Regions from separate parts of the Dorea sp. OM07-5 genome, predicted to be linked through region 1. Evidence: predicted binding sites of a transcription regulator. Region 1 holds the regulator's gene; the other holds the start of a gene.
The links. The regulator NrdR, encoded in region 1, represses ribonucleotide reductase genes. The targets are predictions, from matches to a motif close to CACAANATNTTGTG.
Positions count from the first base shown of each region.

Region 2: nrdD (anaerobic ribonucleoside-triphosphate reductase) is a predicted target of NrdR. The motif match lies at 6,245-6,258, and genes of this name have one in related genera.

Region 1 covers NZ_QUKZ01000001.1:234,935-243,969, reverse strand. Annotated here, with positions in the region: gene DXC04_RS01240 (LL-diaminopimelate aminotransferase) at 1-1,071, opposite strand, end outside; gene dapF (diaminopimelate epimerase) at 1,138-1,995, opposite strand; gene DXC04_RS01230 (ANTAR domain-containing response regulator) at 2,010-2,558, opposite strand; gene glnA (type I glutamate--ammonia ligase) at 2,606-3,937, opposite strand; gene DXC04_RS01220 (PduL/EutD family phosphate acyltransferase) at 4,185-4,829, shown strand; gene DXC04_RS01215 (TM1266 family iron-only hydrogenase system putative regulator) at 4,900-5,145, opposite strand; gene DXC04_RS01210 (exodeoxyribonuclease III) at 5,165-5,920, opposite strand; gene truA (tRNA pseudouridine(38-40) synthase TruA) at 5,936-6,670, opposite strand; gene nrdR (transcriptional regulator NrdR) at 6,739-7,200, opposite strand; gene DXC04_RS01195 (PRC-barrel domain-containing protein) at 7,280-7,591, opposite strand; gene DXC04_RS01190 (ferredoxin) at 7,689-7,874, opposite strand; gene arcC (carbamate kinase) at 7,936-8,865, opposite strand; gene dapB (4-hydroxy-tetrahydrodipicolinate reductase) at 9,033-9,035, shown strand, end outside.
Region 2 covers NZ_QUKZ01000003.1:106,265-115,299, reverse strand. Annotated here, with positions in the region: gene DXC04_RS03885 (amidohydrolase family protein) at 1-213, opposite strand, end outside; gene DXC04_RS03880 (purine-nucleoside phosphorylase) at 232-1,107, opposite strand; gene nrdG (anaerobic ribonucleoside-triphosphate reductase activating protein) at 1,131-1,622, opposite strand; gene DXC04_RS03870 (ATP-binding protein) at 1,827-2,978, opposite strand; gene DXC04_RS03865 (tRNA threonylcarbamoyladenosine dehydratase) at 3,012-3,779, opposite strand; gene nrdD (anaerobic ribonucleoside-triphosphate reductase) at 3,983-6,172, opposite strand; gene DXC04_RS03855 (metallophosphoesterase) at 6,340-7,530, opposite strand; gene DXC04_RS03850 (DUF975 family protein) at 7,527-9,035, opposite strand, start outside.

The DNA of each region.
Region 1 (9,035 bases):
GAAATCCCAGGATGTCATTCCCTGTGGAACTTCCAGCCAGATATACGGTGCATTTACACCACCGGATACGTTATATCCGGCATCTCTTAGGCCTTCTTTAATCGTTTTTGCATTCTTCATGTAGTAGGCAATCTGCTCTTTTAACTGTGCTTTACCATTCTCAGAATATACAGCTTCTCCGGCCCTCTGTACGATATACGGTGCTCCGTTGTACTTCGTTCCATGTCTTCTTGCCCAGAGAGAATGCAACATTACATCTCCGGATTTCAGATCTTTTGGAATCACCGTTGCGCCAAGTCTGACACCTGTAAATCCTGCATTCTTTGAGAAACTTCTAAGCTCGATCGCGCAGGTTCTTGCACCTTCGCACTCATAAATGCTGTGCGGTACATCATCCTCAGAAATATATGCTTCATAAGCAGCATCATAGATAATGACGGCTCCGACTTTATTGGCATAATCTACCCATTCCTGTAACTGTGCTTTTGTAATGGTAGATCCTGTCGGATTATTCGGGAAACACAGATAAATAATATCCGGAGTTTCTTTCGGCAGTTCCGGTGCAAAATTCGTCTCTTTTGTACATGGCATGTAAATGACATCGCTCCATGTCTCTGTCTTCGCATCGTAAGTTCCTGTACGTCCTGCCATAACATTTGTATCTACATAAACCGGATATACCGGATCACATACGGCGATCTTATTGTCTTTGGCAAAGATTTCCTGAATGTTACCGGAGTCACATTTTGCTCCGTCGGAAATGAAGATCTCGTCTGCTTTGATATCACATCCTTTATCCTGATAATCGTTCTTTGCCATTGCACTTCTCAAAAATTCATATCCCAGATCCGGTGCATACCCGTGAAATGTCTCCGCATGTGCCATCTCGTCTACTGCACTGTGCAGGCTGTCAATGATTGCCGGTGCCAATGGCTGTGTAACATCACCGATTCCAAGACGGATAATGCTCTTGTCCGGATTCTCTTCCTGATAAGCACGTACTTTCTTTCCAATTGTGGAAAATAAATAGCTTCCCGGCAGTTTTAAATAATCTTCATTTACTTTAAACATCTTTCTTCCTCCTGTTTATGACTTTACTGATTGTTTTGTTGTTTCTGGAATTCAATGTGTGACGCATTATACATCAATATCTGTAAGATCGATCTCTCCGTCAAATACAACCTTTGCAGGTCCGGTCATATAGACTTTATCTGCTTCTTTATCCCATTCAATGAGCAGATCGCCTCCCAGTAGTTTTACGGTTACCCGATCCTCTGTCAACCCGTTTAAAATGCTGGCTACTGCAACAGCGCAAGCACCTGTTCCACAGGCAAGTGTTTCACCGGAACCACGCTCCCACACACGCATCTCTACCGTTTTACGGTCCAGTACATGTGCAAATTCTGTATTGATACGCTCCGGGAACCGTTTATGATTTTCAAAAGACGGACCTATTTTCAAAAGATCCAATCCTTTTACATCGTCTACATAAACCACTGTATGCGGATTGCCCATGGAAACTCCTGTCATATAATATATCTTCCCCTCTACTTCAAGCGGGGCATCAATGATTCTTGTATCTTCCGGATTCTCCGGCACGATCGGAATCTGGGATGGCGCAAGGCGCGGACTTCCCATATCAACTTTCACAAGGCTTACTTTGCCATCTTCCACAGTCAGATCCAGATATTTGATCCCGCCAAGTGTCTCCACGGAAATGCTCGTCTTATCGGTAAGACCGTAATCATATACATATTTAGCAACACAGCGGATACCATTTCCGCACATTTCACCTCTGGAACCATCTGCATTATACATCTGCATTTCAAAATCTGCCACCTTGGATGGACAGATCATAATCAACCCGTCCGAACCGATTCCAAAATGTCTGTCACTGACAAACTTCGATACTTCCGCCGGATTCTTAATTGTTTCTCTCAAGCAGTTTACATAGACATAATCATTGCCCAACCCCTGCATTTTTGTAAATTCCATCTTCTATATCTCCTCTACTCTGACATAATGCTCAATACCATCTCTGCTGTCTCTACCATGTTTGTTCCACTGTCCATACTGCTTTTCTGCAAATATCTGTGTGCCTCTTCTTCCGTCATATTGTTACGTGCCATCAGCAGTTCTTTTGCCTTTCTGACTGTCTCTTGCTGCTTCGGATCACGGTTTTTTAACTGCTTCTTGCGTTTCCGTCTGCGCCTGTCGATATCGGTCAGCATCATCTCGATCGTATTCATCAGATCATACACTTTAATCGGCATCGACAATCCCATCACGCCCCGCACCAGTCCGTCACTCCATTTATCCTGCGACGCGACAAGCAGCATATCAAAATTTTCCGGAAGATATTCTCTGAGATCCGTATACATCATATCTTTTAATTTGTAACCACACACGACAATTCCTTCATCCACAGTATCCGCATAATGCATTGCCTGTGCCCCCGTTGTCGCCACTCCGGTAACATTTACTCCATTTCGCACCAGCAGATTCCGGATATTAATTGCATTTTCCTTCTTTGGAAATACTACAATAATACCTATCATGCTGACACCTCCTTTAGTCGTCTCATTTTTATTCTTACTAAGGGTGCCTAAATGACATGCAGGTACTTTGCGATTTCCCAGTCTGTCACCTGATTACGATAATTCATGTACTCTTCCGTCTTCACTTTGATATATTTTTCCGTCAGATCATCGCCAAGCACATTTTTAATGTAAGTGTCCTCTTCAAATGCCTGTGCTGCTTCCAGAAGCGTTCTCGGCAGAAGTTCTGCACCAGCTGCCGCCCGCTCTTCTTCCGTCATCTCAAAAATATTGCAGTCAATGCTTTTTGGCGGCATGATCTTGTTGCGGATTCCGTCCAGTCCAGCGGCAAGGCATACTGCAAATGCCAGATATGGATTGGCTGACGGATCAGGACTACGAAGCTCGATTCTCTCCTCACCCTCCGGCGCCGTCGGGATCCGGATCAATGGCGTTCTGTTCTTGGCTGACCATGCAATATATACCGGTGCTTCAAATCCCGGCACAAGACGCTTATATGAATTCACGATCGGATTCGTAATAAAGGTCAGCGCTTTGATATGTTTCATAATTCCACCGATGAAATAATAAGCTTCTTTACTCAGCCCTTTCTCATCTGAACTGTCTGAAAATACATTCACACCATCCCGGCTTAATGACATGTTCGTATGCATGCCGGAACCATTCTCTCCGTACTTCGGTTTTGGCATAAAGGATGCATGCAGACCGTGTCTCTTGGCAATCGTCTTGACAACCAGTTTGAATGTCATGATATTGTCTGCCGCAGACAACGCCTCGTCATATTGGAAATCAATCTCATGCTGTGCCGGCGACATCTCGTGGTGAGATGCCTCGATGACAAATCCCATATCCTCCATTGTCAATACCATGTCACGTCTCGCATTTTCGCCGAAATCTAATGGTCCAAGGTCAAAATATGTGGCTCGCTCATGGGAAATCGTTGTCGGTACACTGTCATCATCCATATGGAATAAGAAAAATTCACATTCCGGCCCGACGTTAAACTGATATCCCATCTCTTTTGCCTCTTCGATCACTTTCTTCAGTACATATCTCGGATCGCTCTCAAATGGTGTTCCGTCTGCTTTATGCACCTCGCAGATCAGTCTTGCAACTTTACCCTGCTGCGGCCTCCACGGAAAAATCTCAAATGTATTCAGATCCGGATAAAGATACATATCCGAATCTTCCACCCTTGCAAAGCCTTCAATGGAAGAGCCGTCAAACATGCACTGGTTATTCAGCGCTTTCTCCAACTGGCTGGTAGTGATCGCTACATTTTTCAATGTTCCGAAAATATCGGTAAACTGTAGCCGGATGAATCCCACATCCTCTTCTTCTACCATCTGTAAAATATCTTCACGCGTATAATTATTCATTATATGCACCTCCTGCATTTACTGCTGTATGTAAAAATGGGCGTTCTCATGCCTTAGATGAAAACGCCATTGCTTTACCTCGTTAAAAATTATAGAAAAAAAAGCCCTCTTTGTCAACGAAAAATGTCGTTGTTGATACTTTTGATTGAAAAACCGAACGCACTCTGTTACAATGTTTCCAATAAGGTTTTCAGAAAATGGCTATGAATAAAAATTAATGCAGATAATAGAAGGAGGCTCAGATACTATGGGACTTGCAATACCAATCGAAACAAGCGCAAGACACATCCATATGTGCCAGGAAGATTTTGAACACTTATTTGGGAAAGGGAAAACGATCACCCACCGGGTAGATCTGAGCCAGCCCGGTCAGTATGCCTGTGAAGAACGCGTTACGATCAAAGGTCCGAAAGGAACATTTGAAAATGTTGCTCTGCTTGGACCTTTCCGTAATGAGACACAGGTGGAGATTTCCATGACTGATTCACGAAAGCTCGGCATTCCGGGCATCATCCGTCAATCCGGCGATACGAAGGGCACACCCGGCTGCACGCTGCTCGGTCCTGCCGGTGAGATTGAACTCGATCACGGTGTGATTGTTGCAAAGCGCCATATCCACATGACTCCAGTGCAGGCAGTCCAGTTAAATGTCAAAGACAAAGATGAAGTGTTCGTCATTATGGAGAGTTTTGAACGCTCTCTGATCTTTGCTGATGTTGTTGTCCGTGTACACCCGGACTTTGCACTCGCCATGCACGTCGATACAGACGAAGCAAATGCATTTGCCGGACATGAACACCCAACCGGTGTCATCTTAAAATTATTTGGCGGACGTACATACAATCTTCGGAAATGGGCAGACGAATTACAAAGCGGAATCAACCGGCTGTAGCCGGTGATTCCGCTCTTTTTATTATTCCATCACTGCATTCTAAATATTTCTAATTTTCAAATCGTCGTGTTTACAACTTTGCAGTCAGTGTCTTTGCACTGACTCCTTTTAACATTCCAAGTTTTCCGGAAAGAGAGCTTGTCACATCTCCCGGCGCGTCCAGCACCACACTGATGATCGACACTTCTCTCTGCCGGTACGGAATGCCCATTCTTCCGACAATATAATTTCTAAATTCGTGAAGCAGTTCATTCACCGTTACTGCTGCCTCTTCATCTTTTATAATAATGCTGATTACAGATACACGACTATCCATCCGTCTCTTCCTCTCTTCACTATAATGCAATGTCCAGTTCGATCGGGCAATGATCCGATCCCATAACGTCGGTCAGGATCTTCGCATCTTCAATCTTATCCTTCAGGCAGTCCGATACACAAAAATAGTCAATTCTCCATCCTGCATTCTTTGCCCTTGCGCTGAAACGGTAAGACCACCAAGAATAAATTCCTTCCACATCCGGATACAGATAACGGAATGTATCTGTAAATCCTGCTGCAAGAAGGTCTGTGAATTTTCCACGTTCTTCATCTGTAAATCCGGCATTCTTACGGTTCGTCTTCGGATTCTTCAAGTCGATCTCTTTGTGTGCAACATTCAAATCCCCACAGAAAACCACTGGTTTCTTCTCTTCCAGCCCTTTCAGATAAGCGAGAAAATCATCTTCCCATGTCATTCTGTAATCCAGTCTTGCCAGTTCGCTCTGTGAATTCGGCGTATACACTGTCACAAAATAAAAATCCTCATACTCCAGTGTGATTACACGGCCTTCCTGATCGTGTTCTTCAATTGCCATGCCATAAGTAACAGCAAGGGGCCTTTCTTTTGTAAATACCGCCGTTCCGGAATAACCTTTCTTCACGGCATAATTCCAGTACTGTTCGTATCCATCCAGCTCCAGATCTAATTGTCCTTCCTGCATCTTCGTTTCCTGAATACAGAAAATATCTGCATCCGCTTCTTTGAAGAAATCAAGAAATCCTTTCTTTACGCAGGCACGAATTCCATTTACATTCCATGATATACATTTCATCTGTTCGTTTTCCTTCTAATAATACACTTTTCTTAAAAACAGACCTCTGGCTGGCGCGAGGAATCCGGCAAGGCTTCTGTCTTCTGCCGCAATCACAACCGGAAGCATCGATGCCTCACGCTTGCCGGTACCGATTTCCAGCAAAGTACCTGTCAAGATACGTGCCATATGATATAAGAATCCAGTTCCATAGAAAGTGATACGCACCTTCTCACCGGAACTTACAATCTTGATATTGGTGATCTTGCGGATCGGATCTTTGCAATCCTTATCATCCGTAAAACTTGTAAAGTTCTTCGGTCCCAGCAGATATGGCACGGCCTCACGCATCGCTTCTATATCTAATTTTTCCGGATAATGATAGCAGTATCTTCTGGAAAATACATCCGGTTTTTCTCTGCAGTCAATATAATATTCATATTTCTTGCCTTTGGCACTTTTTCTGGCATGAAATCCATTTCGCACCAGTTCCACCTTCACGATACGGATATCCTCCGGGAGATAACGGTTCAACGAATCCTTCATCTCCTGTGGATCATACAATTTGGAAAGCTTCACACTTGCCACCTGACCTCTTGCATGTACTCCGGCGTCTGTTCTCCCCGAACCGTCTACACGCACGCGGTATCCGACTAATTTGCCAATGCTCCATTCCAGTACAAACTGGATCGTATTGTCTGTCGTCGCCTGCCGCTGCCATCCCTGATACCTGCTTCCATCATAGGAAATCGTTAATTTATATGTTCTCATAGTCTAATCACCCTGTCTATTTGTACTCATCTCACTATATAATATCCTGTACAGAATATTATAAAACTTTATTGTTCCTGTCCGTCCAGAATCTTTTTCAATTCATCCATAAATGTATTCACATCCTTAAACTCCCTATATACAGATGCGAATCTTACATATGCAACTTCGTCCAGATCTTTCAGCGCATCCATAACGATCTCCCCGATCGTACTGCTTGCAATCTCTTTCTCTTCCAGACTGAACACCTGTGTCTCCACAGCTTCCACTGTCTTCTGGATCCTTGCCGCCGATACCGGACGTTTATAACAAGCTCTTAAAATTCCTCTTTCAATCTTGCCTCGGTCATACTGTTCTCTGTTATCATCCTTTTTAATAATGATCAGCGGAATCGTCTCTATCTTTTCATAAGTCGTGAAACGTTTCCCGCATGCATCACAGGATCTGCGTCTGCGGATAGAATTGCCTTCTTCCGCCGGTCTTGAATCTATAACTCTTGTATCTGAATTACCACAATATGGACATTTCATCACACTAAATTCCTTTCATACATTCTATCTTTTAGTATATCGGTTGCTCTTAGAGAAGTCAAACATCAAAAGAAACATTTTACTTTTCTTCATGCATTTCAACCAGAATAATATCCGGTCCAATCCGTTTGATACAGGCAAATGGAATGATGTATTCTCCATCCTCACAGAAAAGATTACAGATCCCCCGCCCTTTTGGTATAATGATTGCTTCAATTTTTCCTTTTTTCTCATCTATGACCAGATCTTCTACATATCCAAGTTTGCAACAGTCACACGCATTGATCACTTCTTTTTCCTGAAATTCACTGAAACGCACACTGACACTTCCGCTCTTATTATTCTTATATTTATTATATGCAGCACGCTGACTATTCGTACGGGTGCACATCTGGTGGAGCGTTTTTATATATCAGGAAAGTTCTTTCCCGATAAATAAAAACAGGGGTACAGTTCTTCACCATACCCCAGTTTATCTTCGCATTTTATTACTCCACAATATCAATCACAGATACCGGACAGTCATCTCTTGCTTCTTTTGCTGCTTCTTCATATTCCGATGCAACTTCTCCACATGCTTCCGCAAGTCCATCTTCATCAAACGAGAATACTTCCGGGCACGTTGTCACACATGCACCGCAGGAAATGCAGCCATCCATCACTCTTGCCTTCATCGGTTACCTCCTTCATTTTTCCGGTAGTATAACCAGATTGCAGACATTTTAAACGAATTTCTTAAGAAATCTTAGTTCCTGTCTTTCCTTTTAAAGCTTCGCCAAGCTTATCAAAAGAAGTAATGAGTGCGCTTCTTCCTTCTCCTTTTTCAATGAAAGAAACAGAAGCACTTAACTTCGGAAGCATATTATACTCTCCGAAATGTCCCTCTTCCATATATTTCTTCGCATTTTCTACGGAAATCTCGCCCAGTGCTTCTTCATTGTCACGTCCGAGATTAATCTTCACCTGATCTACACTCGTCAGAATGATCAGCTCGTCTGCCTGTGTATCCTCTGCCATCTTTCCGGCAGTCAGATCCTTCTCAATGACAGCGCTTGCACCTTTCAAATGGTTATCCTGTTCCAGAACCGGAATACCACCACCACCGCATGCAATAACAATCTGATCTGCATCCAGAAGAGCCTTGATCGCATCAATCTCTACAATGCGTACCGGATTCGGTGCAGACACGATGCGGCGGAACCCTTTGCCTGGTTCCTCTACTACATAATTACCCTTCTTACGCTCCTCATTTGCCTCTTCCACATTCATATAACGTCCAAGGATCTTGGTCGGTGTATAGAATGCTTCATCATATGGATCCACAACTACCTGTGTCAGGATCGTGCTGACTGTTCTGTAAATGCCTCTGTTTAAAAGTTCCTCGCGAATCGCATTCTGAAGGTCATATCCGATATAGCCCTGGCTCATGGCAGAACATACAGACATTGGCGCCGCTGTATAGTTCTCGTGTACTTTTCCAAATTCGTTCATCGCTGTATGGATCATACCTACCTGCGGTGCGTTGCTGTGTGTAATGGCAACCTGATATCCGTCCTCGATCAGATCCGCGATTACTTTTGATGTTTTCTTAACTGCTTCCTGCTGCTCCGGCAAGGTCGTACCAAGGGCACGATGTCCCAGCGCAACGACTACTCTTTTCTTCATGCTCTATACCTCTTATTTTCTGTAAATTTCCTCTCAAGATTATAAAAAGAATTATAGCCTCTTTCTGAAAAAAATGCAACTCCTGCTCGTCTTTTGTGGTAAACTGAAATTATTAAAAGGGATTTCCCGGTACGTGTTGAAAACGTATACGAAAGGAGTTTACATTTATG
Region 2 (9,035 bases), on a different contig from region 1:
TTGGGCATCAATCTCTCGATCCCATTTATCATCAGCACCTGATGCAGACTGCTCTTTTCCGGTACTGCCACAGCCGGATGGTGCAATTTCTGAGAATCCGACATAAGCAATCTTATCTTCTATAATCTGGATTTCCCCTTCCACAATCTGAAAATGTCCTGCCTTTTCTTCTGTCATTGGTATAATCCTGGCATTATATATTCTTATTTTCATAGATTCTCCTGTATTTTCTTACTTTTCTTCTTTTTCCTGAGCTTCTGCCTCCTTCTGCTCCAGAAAATCTGAAATCCGGATAATCGATTCGGATACAAGACTTCTGAATAATGGTGCCACACGGTCTGCTGTCTCCTGAACTTCCGTATGACTGAGCGGTTCATCTGTCATGCCACATGCCATATTAGAGATACAGGAAATTCCGCAGATCTTCATACCCATATGGTTTGCTGCAATCGCTTCACATGCCGTACTCATTCCGATTGCATCTGCACCTAACAGCCGGTACATCCGGATCTCAGCCGGTGATTCATACTGTGGTCCGGTAAGCTGCAGATAAGTACCTTCGCGCAGAGTAAGCTGAAGATCACTTGCTGTATAGCGAATCAATTTGCATAGATCTTCATCATAGATTTCTGACATATCCGGAAATCTCGCTCCCAGTTCATCTATATTCGTTCCAATTAATGGTGACGGAACAAAACTTGCGATTTGATCCTGGATCAGCATAAAATCTCCCGGCTCATAATCGTAGTTTACACCGCCGGAAGCATTCGTAAGAAACAGCACTTCTGCCCCCATCAGACGCATCAGGCGGATTGGGAGTACTACATCTGTCATAGAATAGCCTTCATAGTAGTGAACCCGTCCCTGCATCGCTACGATCGGTACGTTCCCTACATATCCAAATACAAACTGACCTTTGTGTCCCTGAACTGTAGATACCGGGAAACCATCAATATCATGGTAAGAAATAATTTTCTCCACCTTCATCTTCTTCACATAGTCACCGAGTCCTGAACCAAGTACCAGCGCTACTTTTGGTTTGAACGGAAGTTCCCCCTTTACTGATTCATAACAATCTGTCAATTTCTCATAAGCTGAATTCATAATTAAGTCCCCTTCCTTATTTACATTTACCGCAGTTTTGCAAGTTCCAGAATCCTCTGGTTGCTACTGCCGCGAAATTTCAGCGTAATATCTTTTAATTCTTCTACAAATTCACCATCTACAAGCACATCGATATAAGACAGCATCTCATCTGTCACCTCTGTATACACTCTGCCTCCCTCTGCAAGATCCACATCAAAGAGATAGCCGCTGTAGCACCAGATATCTTTCTTCGGATACGTCTCCTTGATCTCTCTTAGAAGATTCACAAGCACAACCTGATTTTCCGGCTCAAAAGGCTCTCCACCCAGCAGGGAAAATCCCTGAATATATACCGGCTCCAGAAGTTTTAAAATCCGGTCTTTTACTTCATCGGTAAAAGGCTCTCCATAATTAAAATTCCAGGTTTCTTCATTAAAGCATCCCTTGCAGTGATGCCGGCAACCGGACACGAACAGGCTGACACGCACACCCGGTCCGTCTGCAATATCATATTCTTTTATCGTTCCATAGTTCATAGTTATACCTCACATTATTTCTATATAACATTGTAGTGTTTTTTTGCAATAGTGTAAAGTTGGTAAAACAAAGTTTTCATTTTGAAAGCGTGCTTTGAATAAAAGCTTTTGATAAACGGAGGCTGACTGATGCAGCCTCCGTTTGTTGTAAGAGTAGCATATTTCTATCTGAAATGAAATCTCATTTTCTCTGATATATTTTCTCTACACTTCATCGTAAGTATCTAAGAAATTATGTTTCACTCCATCTTTCTTATATGCCACAATGGTATTTAAGTTGACATTTTCTACGCTCTTGAAAATGTTGCCCTCGACGAACCGGTTCGTCTTTTTCAATTCGCTGATGAGATTCTTGATCTCGATCCGCTTGGACTGGTTCTCTTCATTGTTACATGTTGTACAAGTGTCTGTAAATTTACATGCACACTGAATAAAATGCAAATCGTTATAATCTCTCCATGCCTTGATGTCATCTTCACGCACAAGATAGAGTGGACGGATCAGCTCCATTCCCTCAAAATTTGTACTATGCAGTTTTGGCATCATCGTCTGGATCTGTCCGCTGTAAAGCATTCCCATCAGGATCGTCTCGATCACATCATCATAATGATGTCCCAGCGCGATCTTATTACATCCCATATCTTTTGCGAAATGATACAGATGTCCTCTGCGCATTCTCGCACAGAGATAGCACGGTGATTTCTCTACATTAAATACCGATTCAAAAATATCGGATTCAAAGATTGTGATCGGAATATTCAGTTTCTTCGCATTATCTTCAATAACCTTGCGATTCTCCGGGCTGTATCCCGGATCCATTACAAGAAACTTCACTTCAAAATCAAACTTGTTGTGTACTTTCAGTTCCTGAAAACATTTCGCCATCAGCATCGAATCTTTTCCACCGGAAATACAGACTGCAATCTTATCTCCCGGTTTTACCAGTTCATACGTGTTGATCGCTTTTGTAAATTTAGACCAGATTTTTTTCTTGAATTTCTTGCGAAGGCTCTGCTCTACTTCCTTTGCTTTCTCATTATTCTGATCCTTATCCATCTCCTCTTTCATAACGTCCATCAGCCAGGCCACATAACCGCCTTCCAGGCTCTCTGCGTTATATCCTTCTTCTTCCAGCTCTTCTGCGATCTCTACGCTGATTTTTCCTCTGCTACAGCAGATAACCTGCTTTTTCTCCGGATCCAGCTCTTTATTTTTTAATTTTTTTTCAATCTCTTCCGGCTTTACCGCAATTGCTCCAGGAATTGCTCCGTGGGAAATCTCTACCTCACTGCGGATATCCAGAAGCTCATAACTGTCTTTTTCTAATTTTTTTAATTCCGCTATTGAAATACTCATCTTTGTATCACCAATTCTGCTTTCTTATCGAATCTATTTCTGTGTTTCTCCTGCAGCCAGGTCTTTTACCACTTCACCGGCAATAATAAGTCCTGCCACCGAAGGTACAAATGCCACACTTCCCGGAATATCTCTTCTCTCCGTGCACTTATGCTTTGCTCCCGGCGGGCAGATACAGTTGTGTCTGCAGCTGATCGCCATATCTTCTTTCGGTCTGGTTGGCTGCTCTTCTGAATATACCACTTTCAGCTTCTTTACGCCACGTTTTTTCAGTTCCCGGCGCATAACTTTTGCAAGCGGGCATACTTTCGTCTTATAAATGTCTGCCACGCGGAACATACTGGCATCCAGTTTATTTCCGGCCCCCATACTGCTGATGATCGGCACATTTTTCTCCTTTGCCGCCATCACAAGTGCGATCTTTGCCGTTACCGTATCTACAGCATCGACGATATAATCATACTCTTCAAATGCGAAATCATCTGCATTTTCCGGCAGGAAGAAGCAGTCATGGATCGTCACTTTTGCATTCGGATTGATCTCCAGGATACGGTCACGCATCACTTTTGTCTTATATTTTCCAACAGTCTTTCTTGTCGCAATGATCTGACGGTTCAGGTTCGTCAGACATACTTTATCATCATCGATCAGATCAAATGCACCTACGCCGCTTCGCACCAGTGCCTCGCAGACGTAACCGCCCACGCCACCGATTCCAAATACCGCAACTCTGGCATTCGCAAGCCTGTCCATTGCTTCTTTTCCAAGTAATAATTCGGTTCTCGAAAATTGTGTCAGCATCTTCTTATCTTCTCCTTCTGCCGTACGAAACGTGTCTCACAGATTTTATCGCAATAATAGAACACGCTTTGTAAGTTTGTTACGCAAAACCAGCGGCTGCATTCCATGTCTCTCATGCATGCACCCGCCGGTCACTTCATATTCCCAGTAATTCAATAGGTTATATTATATATGGAGTTGTTCTTTTTGTCAATCTTTCCTTCTTACAGGTGAAGTACGCGGTCTTTGATTTCCTGTGTTCTTCCCTGATTCCAGAACTGTGTTCCGATATATCCACAGGTTCTTCTTGCTACACATAACTTATCCTGATCTCTGTTACCGCAGTTCGGACACTCCCAGATCAGTTTACCGTTTCCGTCTTCCTTGATCTGGATCTCACCGGTATAGCCGCAACATTCACAGTAATCGCTCTTCGTATTCAGCTCAGCATACATGATGTTCTCGTAAATATACTGCATAACGGAGAGCACTGCCGGAATATTGTCCTGCATATCCGGTACTTCGATGTAGCTGATCGCTCCACCCGGAGACAGCTTCTGGAATTCGGATTCGAATTTCAGTTTCTTAAATGCATCGATCTTCTCTGTTACATGTACGTGATAGCTGTTCGTAATATAATTCTTATCGGTTACGCCTTTGATGATTCCAAAACGTTTCTGTAAACATTTTGCAAATTTGTAAGTTGTAGATTCCATCGGTGTCCCGTATACGGAATAGCTGATATGCTCTGCTTCTTTCCATTCTTTGCACTTATCATTCAGTTTCTGCATAACTTCCAGTGCAAACGGGCTCGCTTCCGGATCTGTATGGGATTTGCCAAGCATACGCATGCACATCTCATAAAGGCCCGCATATCCGAGAGAGATTGTTGAATATCCATTATAAAGCAGTCTGTCGATCGTCTCACCCTTCTTCAGTCTTGCCAGTGCACCATACTGCCACAGGATCGGCGCTACATCGGAAATCGTTCCGAGAAGACGCTCATGTCTGCAGCGGAGTGCCCGGTGGCACAACTCCAGACGTTCATCCAGAATCTTCCAGAATTTATCCATATCTCCATTGGAAGAACATGCCACATCTACAAGATTGATCGTTACAACTCCCTGATTGAAACGTCCATAGAACTTATGGCTTCCGTCCGGATTTCTCTGCTCGTCCTCAACTGTCAAAAATGAACGGCAGCCCATACACGGGTAAACTTCTCCCTGCTTCAGCTCACGCATCATCTTAGCGGAAATATAATCCGGTACCATACGTTTTGCTGTACATTCTGCTGCCAGCTTGGTCAGTTCCCAGTATTTGGAACCTTCTGTAATATTATCTTCATCCAATACATAGATCAATTTCGGGAATGCCGGAGTGATCCATACACCTTTTTCATTCTTAACGCCCTGCATTCTCTGTCTCATCACTTCTTCAATGATCATAGCAAGGTCATCTCTTAACTGTCCGTCTTCTACTTCATCCAGATACATAAATACGGTTACAAACGGCGCCTGTCCATTACAGGTCATCAGTGTGATAAGCTGATACTGGATCGTCTGGATTCCGCTCTTTACTTCATCGCGGAGTCTGCGTTCTGTAATCTTGTCAATGATTTCCGGATCCATGCTCTCGCCACATTCTTGTCTCTCAGCGATAACATTCTTACGGAGTTTCTGTCTGCTGATATCTACAAACGGTGCCAGATGTGCCAGTGTAAAAGACTGTCCGCCATACTGGTTACTTGCCACCTGTGCCACGATCTGGGTCGTTACATTACATGCTGTAAAAAAGCTATGCGGCTTCTCGATCAGCGTCTCACTGATCACTGTACCATTCTGCAACATATCCTGTAAATTGATCAGATCACAGTTATGTTCTTTCTGTGCAAAATAATCAGAATCATGGAAGTGGATGATTCCTGCTTCGTGCGCCTGCACAATCTCTTCCGGAAGGAGCAGACGTCTGGATAAGTCTTTGCTGACTTCTCCTGCCATGTAATCTCTCTGTGTAGAATTGATCACAGGATTCTTGTTGGAATTCTCTTGATTTACTTCTTCATTCATGTGCTCGATCAGTGCGAGGATTCCATTATCTGTTGTATTTGATTTTCTGGTAAGCTCTCTCTTATAACGATAACGCACATACTTCTGTGCGACTTCATATCCACGCATCTCCATGATGCCGGTCTCTACCATATCCTGAATATCTTCTACATTCACGGCATGGCGATATTCGTTCACTTTCTGACCGATTGTATCTGCCACTGCAAGAATCTGATATTCATTCAACTGATGGATCCGTTCTACCTCTTTGTTTGCAGATTTGATCGCATTTATGATCTTATCAAGCTGGAACGGTACTTCCTCTCCGTTTCGTTTGATCACATGATTTTTCACTTGAATTCCCATAATCCCCTTGATTTCTCCTTTTTTAGCATTCTTTTTTTATAACAAAATATAGATATTTTTAACTTGCCATTACACAATATGTTGTGTCTTTTACTATCATACACCAATTCAGAGCGAAAAGAAAGAGAAAGTTTTACTTTTTTGCAATTCCCTTTCTCTCTTTCTCTCTAATTGAATTTTATCTTAATCCGGCAGATCTCACTCTTCGTACCCACTCTCATATCCGGTCCGAATACGCCAAGCCCGGAAGTCACGATATTATGCATCTTTCCCTTTTTCAGATAGCCATAGGAGTTCTCCCACATCATGTCCGTAACCAAGTTCCCCGGGAACATCTGGCCATCATGTGTATGTCCACACAGATCCAGATCCACTCCCGCATCTGCCAGTTCTTTTAATTCTCTCGGTTCATGATCCACTACAAGAATTGGTTTCTTCTGATCCGTTTCCTTCACCAGTTCTTTCGGAAGCTTTCTCTTCCTGATCCCTCTTCCCGGACGTTCATAATCAGCTCTTCCGAACAGATAAAAAGCATTGTCGATCTCGACTGCTTCATCCCGAAGCAGATGAATATTTGATTTCTCCAAAAATGTATCCATCCGCGGATCGCTCATCTTCTTCCCTTTTCTCGGAAATGTAAATCCTGCCAGAATCTTCTCCTGTATATCATGGTTGCCGTAACATGCATAGACACCATACCTGCTCTTGATCGATCTTAATATCTTCTCCAGGCGCTCCGGATTATCCAATGCCTCATATTCATTGTCAAAAATATCTCCCGCGATCACTACAAGATCCGGTTTTGACGCATTGATCTTCTCCACCATCCGCTGCATATGGCTGCTGCCGATGCTGTATCCCAGATGGAAATCCGCTACAAGAACAAGATTCAGTTCCTTCAGATTCCCTGCTTTCTTTGATATCTTTACCTGATAATCTGTCGTTACGATATGACGTGCACCATAGATCCCGGCGGCACTGAATGCCAGAATCACTGCCAGACATATACTGCCCACGATAACATGTCCTTTTCTTGAAAAAAGTCTTTCCTTTTTCGGAAATGACACATGTTTCAGAATGAGTCTTATAAGATCTGCTACAAGAACTGTAAGCAAGATATATAATAACACACCCAGCCAGTAATTGCCAATCCCTTTCAGCACTCTTTGTAACATCGACGGCGGTACAAGAAATCCAAAAAGCAGGCTTAGCGCCAGAAAAACGTACACTGTGACGAGCAGTCCCCTGAGAAAAAAATTTTTTGTCACATCGTGACAGGCTGCAAGCCAGTGAAGCATGCGCCAGAGTATATATCCGCATAATAACAGATACAGCGGAGCCAGATATAATGCGATCATTGTTTTACTACCTTCCTTTCTTTTTCATATGTCCGGGCGGCTGTCGTCCTCATTTTGCTGATTCCTTTCCCCTCATTCGGATGACGTACCGACCACATCTGATCTGCGCCAAACAATACTAACAACAGCACACATAACGCAATCAGACGTCGCATCGGAAGCCTGCGGATCAGATTGTCTAAAAATGGCGCCAGTACATATACCATTACAACGCCTCCGATTCCAAATGTCAAAAGCCCTTCTGCACAGATCCTTCCGTTAAGATTCAGAAAATATCCATGATAATCCCACCATCGCTTGCCATGCGTTATAATCTCCAGAAAATAAGATGTATAATATTCTATAAATCCACACAAGGCTACCGCTGCAATAAATTCTGCCACAGGTTTTCTGCGCAGACGGTTCAGCAACAATAAAATCAGTACACTGCCAGCCCCGTAAATCGGCAACCACGGACCGTGAAGAACCCCACGGTTAACAAAACATCCTTTGGTCAGAAAATGTAGACTCACTTCCCACACCCAGCCTGCAAATGACATAATAAAAAACATCATGATCACAGACCAGATAGAGTAATGACGCAAAAAGTTCATATTTTCCAGCAGATTATTTCTCTTCACTTCCGAAATCGGATACAGTCTGGTCGGATAAACAATTCCTTTGTATGCACGTATATCATGCACAACCCGGAATTTTCGGTTTGCCTCTTCCTCCAGCGCATCCATCTCTTTCTGATGCAGCACTGTGATTCCCAATGTATTTGCAAGAAACTTCTGAACTCCAGTCAGACCTTCTATAACAACCGGCGGTTCTTCCTCCACTTCTCTAACGTCTTCATAAGCCGCATCCAGCACCATCTGTTCCGGATGCTCATACAGATATCTATCATTTAACTGTTCTGCCAGCGGAAGTTTCCTGTCGATTGCCTCCTCTCGCAGACTCACATAATATTCTGCCATTGTCGCAGCCATAAATGGATTGATATAGAAAATGTTGGCAATTCCCATTGTAAAAAATCCAAGAAATCTCCAGCCCCAGAACGACAATTCCATCACAAAACATTCCCACTTATGCCCGTCCATCATCTGCCTTGATAATGTGATCGCATCTGCCGCCTTAATTGATGGATTCTCTGCTGCAATATAAGGAACCAGATAATAAGAATAATATTTGACAACGCCCCCGATAACCGTAAGCCCCCACACAGTGTGCAATGCCTGTTTTAACAGAAGCGTGACTCCCGCATGCATCCATTTGCGCACCCGCATCAGGAACCACACTCTGTGTAGCGGAACGCGCTTATAACAGCGCCCTTCCAAAAGCATCCTTCGCATAACAATCTGATATACATCTACGATAAAGGTCTGCACGAAAAATATCAGTGCCAGGCTGACAACGATCAGCAGCCAGGCAGCTATGTTATCCGAGCCGACCAGTGAGCGCACCGCAACTGCAAGTGTAACAATATATTCACCGGAAGCGGCTTTATTTACAATGCCGGAAAA